DNA from 2 places in the Kineococcus sp. G2 genome. Region 2 is predicted to be linked to the other one. Evidence: predicted binding sites of a transcription regulator. Region 2 holds the regulator's gene; the other holds the start of a gene.
What was found. The regulator HspR, encoded in region 2, represses chaperone genes until heat shock. The targets are predictions, from matches to a motif close to ANTTGAGNCNGNCNGNCTCAANT.
Positions count from the first base shown of each region.

Region 1: clpB (ATP-dependent chaperone ClpB) is a predicted target of HspR. The motif match lies at 1,807-1,829, and genes of this name have one in related genera.

Region 1 covers NZ_JBBBEM010000047.1:2,767-6,168, reverse strand. The annotation lists gene clpB (ATP-dependent chaperone ClpB) at 1-1,750, opposite strand, end outside; gene V9U69_RS08610 (hypothetical protein) at 2,071-2,694, opposite strand; gene V9U69_RS08605 (zinc-dependent alcohol dehydrogenase) at 2,709-3,402, opposite strand, start outside.
Region 2 covers NZ_JBBBEM010000070.1:6,965-10,366, forward strand. The annotation lists gene V9U69_RS11445 (histidine kinase N-terminal 7TM domain-containing diguanylate cyclase) at 107-1,717, shown strand; gene V9U69_RS11450 (heat shock protein transcriptional repressor HspR) at 1,728-2,108, opposite strand; gene V9U69_RS11455 (DnaJ C-terminal domain-containing protein) at 2,264-3,316, opposite strand; gene grpE (nucleotide exchange factor GrpE) at 3,366-3,402, opposite strand, start outside.

The DNA.
Region 1 (3,402 bases), on a different contig from region 2:
CCTCGACGGCCTTCGCCTGGCCGATGAGCCGGGCGCCGAGGAACTCCTCCATGCGCAGCAGCTTCTCGGTCTCGCCCTCGAGGATGCGGCCGGCGGGGATGCCGGTCCAGCCCGCGATGACCTCGGCGATGTCGTCGGGGCCGACCTCGTCGGCGACCATCGGCTTGTGGTCGGCGGACTGGGTCTGCCCCTCGGCGGCCTGCGCCCGCTCCAGCTCGCGCTCCAGGGCGGGGATGCGCCCGTAGAGGATCTCGCTGGCGCCGCCCAGGTCGCCCTCGCGCTGCAGCCGCTCGGCCTGCGAGCGCAGCTCGTCGACCTCGTGCTTGAGCTCACCGACGCGGTTCAGGCCGGCCTTCTCCTGCTCCCACCGGGCGGTCAGCGCGGTGAGCTGCTCCTGCTTGTCGGCCAGCTGCGCGCGCAGCGCGTCGAGGCGCTCGCGGGAGGCGGCGTCGTCCTCCTTGGACAGGGCGAGCTCCTCCATGCGCATGCGGTCGACGGCGCGGCGCAGCTCGTCGATCTCGACGGGCGAGGAGTCGATCTCCATGCGCAGCCGGGACGCGGCCTCGTCGACGAGGTCGATGGCCTTGTCGGGCAGCTGGCGGCCGGAGATGTACCGGTCGGACAGGGTGGCGGCGGCCACGAGGGCGGCGTCGGAGATGGCGACCTTGTGGTGCGCCTCGTACCGCTCGCGCAGACCGCGCAGGATGCCGATGGTGTCGGGCACGCTGGGCTCACCGACGAACACCTGCTGGAAGCGGCGCTCCAGCGCGGGGTCCTTCTCGATGCGCTCGCGGTACTCGTCGAGGGTGGTGGCGCCGACCAGGCGCAGCTGGCCGCGGGCGAGCATGGGCTTGAGCATGTTGCCGGCGTCCATGGAGCCCTCGGCGGAACCGGCGCCGACGACGGTGTGCAGCTCGTCGATGAAGGTGACGACCTGCCCCTCGGAGCGCTGGATCTCCTCCAGCACGGCCTTCAGCCGCTCCTCGAACTCACCGCGGTACTTCGCGCCGGCGACCATGGCGGCCAGGTCGAGCGCGACGAGGCGCTTGCCCCGCAGCGACTCCGGCACGTCGCCGGCGACGATGCGCTGGGCGAGGCCCTCGACGACGGCGGTCTTGCCGACGCCGGGCTCACCGATGAGGACGGGGTTGTTCTTGGTGCGGCGGGACAGCACCTGCACGACGCGGCGGATCTCGGCGTCGCGGCCGATGACGGGGTCCAGCTCACCCTTGCGGGCGCGCTCGGTGAGGTCCACGCCGTACTTCTCGAGGGACTTGTAGGTGCCCTCGGGGTCGGGCGAGGTGACCTTCGCGCCGCCGCGCACGTCCGGCAGCGCGTCGAGCAGCGCGTCGCGGGTGGCGCCGACGGCGCGCAGCGCCTCCCCGGCGGCGGACTGCCCGGCGGCGGCGCCGAGCAGCAGGTGCTCGGTGGAGACGTAGGCGTCGTCGAGGCCGCGCGCCTCGTCGCCGGCGGACTGCATGAGCTGCACGGCGGGGCGGGACAGCTGCGGCTGCGCCACGGAGGAGCCCGAGGCGCTGGGCAGCGAGGCGAGGGCGCCGTCGACGCGGCGCGCCAGCAGGGCGCGGTCGGCGCCGACGGCGTCGAGCAGGGCGCCGGCCACGCCGTTCTCCTGCGCGACGAGCGCGGCGAGGACGTGCAGGGGCTCGACCTGCGCGTGGCCGGCGGAGGTGGCGCGGCCGACCGCGTCGGCCAGCGCCTCCTGGGCGCGGGTGGTGAGCTTGAGGTCCACGGGGCTCCCTCCGGGCGAGTGGTGCGGAACGACTTCGCTGAGCACAACGATGCCAGACTTGAGCTTGTTCCACTCAACTTGCCCCAGCCCTCGCGACTCCACCTGCGCCCCACCCCTCACCTTCGGTGATCTCGCACGGCTGAGCGCTCACCCGCGCAAGATCACGAGGGGGGAGGGAGGGAGGACGGAGAGCGAGCGGGGCAGGCGGGGCGACCGGCCGGTCGACGTACCGCTCGGCGGCGAGGACGTCACGCGTTGCCCACCACGTCCGACTCCGCGTCAGCCGTTCACCGCGAGGAGCGGCATCGCGGGAGCGGGGGTCAGCGCACCCGCCGGACCAGCGCCCGCACCGCCCGGTACCCCGCGAGACCGCCCAGCACCCAGGGCGCGGCGACGACGACCGGGTCCAGCACCTGGTGGTGCACGTCGCTGCGCCCCCGCCCGAACCGCGAGCGCAGCCCGTGGTGGGTGAGCTCGGCCCGCACCCCGGTCTCCGTCACCGGGTCGTCGGGGTGCCGGCTCGCGAAGGACCTCACCGTCTCCTCCAGCGCGTCCACGCGGTCGGCGGCGATGAGCAGCAGCCAGTGCGCGGTGCGGCCCTCGCCGTAGCGGTACGCGTACCGGCGCACCGCGCCCGAGGCCCCCTTCAGCGGGGTCGCGGTGCCGAACACGGGCGTCAGGAAGGCGTGCTCGATCGAGCGCTCCCGGGGGAACCGCTCGGGCTGGCGCTCGGGGAACTCCCAGTGCGCGCCGTTGAGGTCCGGGTCGAACCGCTCGCGCGGGAACGCCGGGCGGTCCGCGGGGTCCAGGTCCACGCCCCAGCCGGGGATGCGGGCGCGCAGCTGCTCGGGGGTCTCCGGCAGCGGGGGTTTCACGGCCGTGTAGGTGTAGGCGGGGTCCTCGGGGTCGAGGTGGTCCAGGCGGTCGCCCTCGGACGCGGTCACGGCGGTTCCCCTCCTCAGCTCGCGCCCGGCACGACGAGCGGCTTGATGCAGCCGTCGAGCTTGGACGAGAAGACGTGGTACCCCTCGGCGACGTGCTCCAGCGGGAACCGGTGGGTGACGACCTCGCGGGGCGTGAGGTGGCCGTTGCGGACGTGCTCGAACATCCGCGGCCACTGCCGCTTCACCGGCGTCTGGTTCATCCGCAGGGTCAGGCCCTTGTTCATGGCGTCGCCGAACTTCACGGCGTTCGGGACGGGCCCGTAGGCGCCCATCACGGAGATCGTGCCGCCCTTGCGCACGGCGTCGATCGCCCAGTTCAGGGCGATCGGGGACCCGCCCTGCAGCTTCAGCTTCGCCCCGGCGACGTGCTGCAGGAAGTTGCCGTCGGCCTCGGCGCCCACGGCGTCGATCACCGAGTCGGCGCCCAGGTACCCGGTGATCCGCTTCAGGTGGACGACGACGTCGTCGTGCTCGGTGAAGTCCACGGTCTCCGCGTGGGCCATGGTGCGCGCCTTCTCCAGGCGCTCGGGCAGCTGGTCCACGACGATGACGCGCCCGGCGCCCATGAGCCAGGCCGACTGCGCCGCGAGCAGGCCCACCGGGCCCGCCCCGAGCACCACGACGACGTCACCCTCGACGATGTCGGCGAGCTGCGCGCCGAAGTAGCCGGTGGCGGCGGCGTCGGTGAGGACGACCGCGTCCTCGTCG
Region 2 (3,402 bases):
GTCACCCGGACGGCGCAGCCGGGCTCCAGCGCCGTGCGGGGCGTGCCGATGCCGTGCGCAGCGCGGACGACCGGGTCACGCGTCCGCGGAAGGACGGGGAGGGACGGTGCAGGACCTGCTGGCCGTCGCGTTCACCGTCTCGGCGGCGCTCAGCGCGACCACGGCCCTCATCGCCTGGCACCACCGGCGCGCCACCCCGGCCGCCACCGCGCTCGCCGGGGTCTGCGCAGCCCTCGCCCTGTGGTCGGCCGGCAACGCGCCGGTCCACCTGCACCTGCCGGTGCTCGTGCACCGCAGCGCCACCTACGTCACGTTCGTCGGCGTCCTGGGGTGCGTGGTCGGCCTGCACCTGCTGGCGCGCACGATCGACGACCCGCACCACCGGCCCACCCGCCGCCAGGTGGCCGTGCTCACCGGTGTGCCGCTGCTCGTCCTGAGCGCCGTCGCCACCGACCCGTGGCACCACCTGTTCTTCACCTCGACCGGCTACGTCGGGGACCCGCCGCACTTCGCCGTCGTGTACGGGCCGCTGTTCTGGGCGCACACCGCCTGGTGCTACGGGGTGCTGGCCGTGGGGGTCGGGCACCTCGTGCGCGCCTGGCGCCGCTCGCACGCCGTCGTGCGCCGCCAGGTCACCAGCGTGCTCGTGGCCGCCTCCGCACCGCTGCTCGGCAACGTGGTCAACATCAGCAACCCGCACCTGTTCACCGGGCAGGACATCACCCCGCTGTGCTTCACGGTGACCGCGCTCGTCAGCGCCCGCGCCGTGCTGCGCCAGGGGTTGCTGCGGGTGGTGCCCGTCGCCCGCGAGGCGGTGCTGGAGACGGTCGCCGACGCGGTGGTCGTCGTGGACGCCGGCGGGGCGGTCGTCGACGTCAACGCCGCCGGGCGCGCGATGCTCGCCGGCGCCCGGCCGGACCTGCCCGACCCCGTGGGCCTGCCCGCCCGCTCCTTCCTCAGCGCCCGGGCGCTGGCGGAGCTGCCGGGCGGGCACGCGCGCTACGGCGTCGAGTACGTGCCCGGCCTGCACCTGGACGTGCGGATCACCGCCCTCACCGACGACCGCGACCGCTCCCTCGGCCGCGTCGTCGTCGCCCGCGACGTCACCGACCAGGTCGAGACGCACCGGCACCTGCAGGAGCAGCTCGCGCTCGTCGAGCGGCTGCGCGCGCAGCTGCAGGAGGAGTCCGTGCGCGACCCGCTGACCGGTCTGCACAACCGGCGGTTCCTGGAGCCGGCGTTCGAGGCCGCGCTGGAGGCGGCCGCGCGCGAGGGCACGCCCCTGGGGGTCCTGGTGCTCGACGTCGACCGCTTCAAGGCGGTCAACGACACCCACGGCCACGCCGCCGGCGACGAGGTGCTGGTCGCGATCGCCCGCACCCTGGCCCGCACGGTGCGGCTGGAGGACACCGCCGCCCGCACGGGTGGCGAGGAGTTCGTCGTGCTGCTGCCGGGTGCGGACGAGCCGGCGGTGCGCGAGCGCGCCGAGGAGCTGCGCGTCGCCTGCGCCCGCCTCGCCGTCCCCGTCGGCGACGGGCGGGTGGTGCGCCCCACCGTCTCCATCGGCACCGCCGTGCACCCGGGGCACCCGGGGCACGGCGCGGACGCGCGCTCGCTGCTGGCGGCGGCCGACCGCGCCCTGTACGCGGCGAAGGCCGCCGGCCGCGACCGGGTGGTCGCGGCCGGCGGCCTGCCGGAGCCCGCGGGCACGGGGTGAGCGGGGCGCCTCAGCGCGCGGAGCGACCGGTGCGCTCCGGCCGCCACACCACCAGCGCGGTGGAGCGCTGCGGCGACGGCGGGCGCTTGCCGACGGGGGTGGCGACGATGTCGCCGGCCATCCCGGCGGCGAAGATGCGGCGCGCCTGCTGGCGCACCAGGTCGATCTCGGCCTCCAGCGCCTCGATGCGCCGGCCCATCGCGGTGACCTGGTTCTCCAGCTCCAGGATCCGCTTGATGCCGGCGAGGTTCACCCCGTCCTCCTGCGACAGGCGCTGCACCTCGCGCAGCTGCGCGATGTCGCGCACGGAGTAGCGGCGCCCGCGCCCGCGCGCCCGGCTGGGCGAGACCAGGCCGAGCCGGTCGTACTGCCGCAGCGTCTGCGGGTGCATCCCCGCCAGCTCGGCGGCCACGGAGATGACGAACACCGCCGCGTCCTCGTCGTGGTCGTGCACGCCCTCCACCTCCCCGGTGTCCCGTCCGACCCCGCGGGGGCCGCGCCCGTTCCCGGGCACGGCCCCCGCGGACCTGCTCACGACCGCCGCGGTCAGCTGCGGGCGCGCTCGGCGAGACCGGCGCGCGGGTCCTCGCCGGCGGTGGCCTTCGCGAAGGCCTCCACCGCCTCGCGCACCGCGCCGTCCACGCGCTGCGGCACCACGACCTCCACCGTCAGCAGCAGGTCGCCCCGCTCGTCGCCGGCCCGCGAGCGCTTCACGCCGCGGCCCTTCAGGCGCAGCGTGCGGCCCGACGGCGTGCCGGGAGCCACCTTCACCCGGACGGTGGAGCCGTCCAGGGTGGGCACCTCCACGGTCGCGCCGAGCACGGCCTCGTCGAACGAGACCGGCAGCACCATGCGCAGGTCGTCGCCCTCCCGGGTGAACACCGGGTGCGGCTCGACGTGCACGGTGACGAGCAGGTCGCCGGCCGCACCGCCCGGGCCGGGCATCCCCTTGCCGCGCAGGCGCACCTTCTGCCCGTCCCGCACGCCCTGCGGCAGGCGGGCGTTGACGGTGCGGGCCGGCCCGCCGCGCGGGTCGGGGACCCGCAGCGCGACCGTGGCGCCGTCCAGCGCGGCGCGGAACGACACCCGCGCCGACGCCTCGAGGTCCTGCCCGTGCGCCGCCGGCGGCGGTCCGCCGAACGGGCCGCCGAACTGGCCACCCGCCCCGCCCTGCCCGAACAGCCCGCCGAGCAGGTCCTCGAACCCCGCCCCGGCGCCCGGTGCGCCGGCACCGCCGGGGGTGCCGAAGCGGACCCCGCCGGGGGCTCCCCGGCCCTGCCCGAACAGCCCGCCGAGCAGGTCCTCGAAACCCGCCCCGGCGCCCGGTGCGCCGGCACCGCCGGCGGAGAACCGGGCGCCGCCGCCGACCATGGCGCGCACGCCGTCGTACTGCCGGCGCTGCTCGGGGTCGGACAGGACGGCGTACGCCTCCCCGACCTCCTTGAACCGCTGCTCGGCCGCCGCGTCACCCGGGTTGGCGTCCGGGTGCAGCGTGCGCGCCTTCTTGCGGTACGCCTTCTTGATCTCCGCGGCGTCGGCGTCGTGGGAGACGCCGAGGACCGCGTAGAAGTCCTTCTCGGCCCAGTCCTGCATGCTCACCGGCGTCCCCTCCTCCCTCTGCTGTCGATCCTCGGAAACCCCGTGGAACTCACCCCTGCGGGTCGGCCACCGCGACGCGCGCCGGC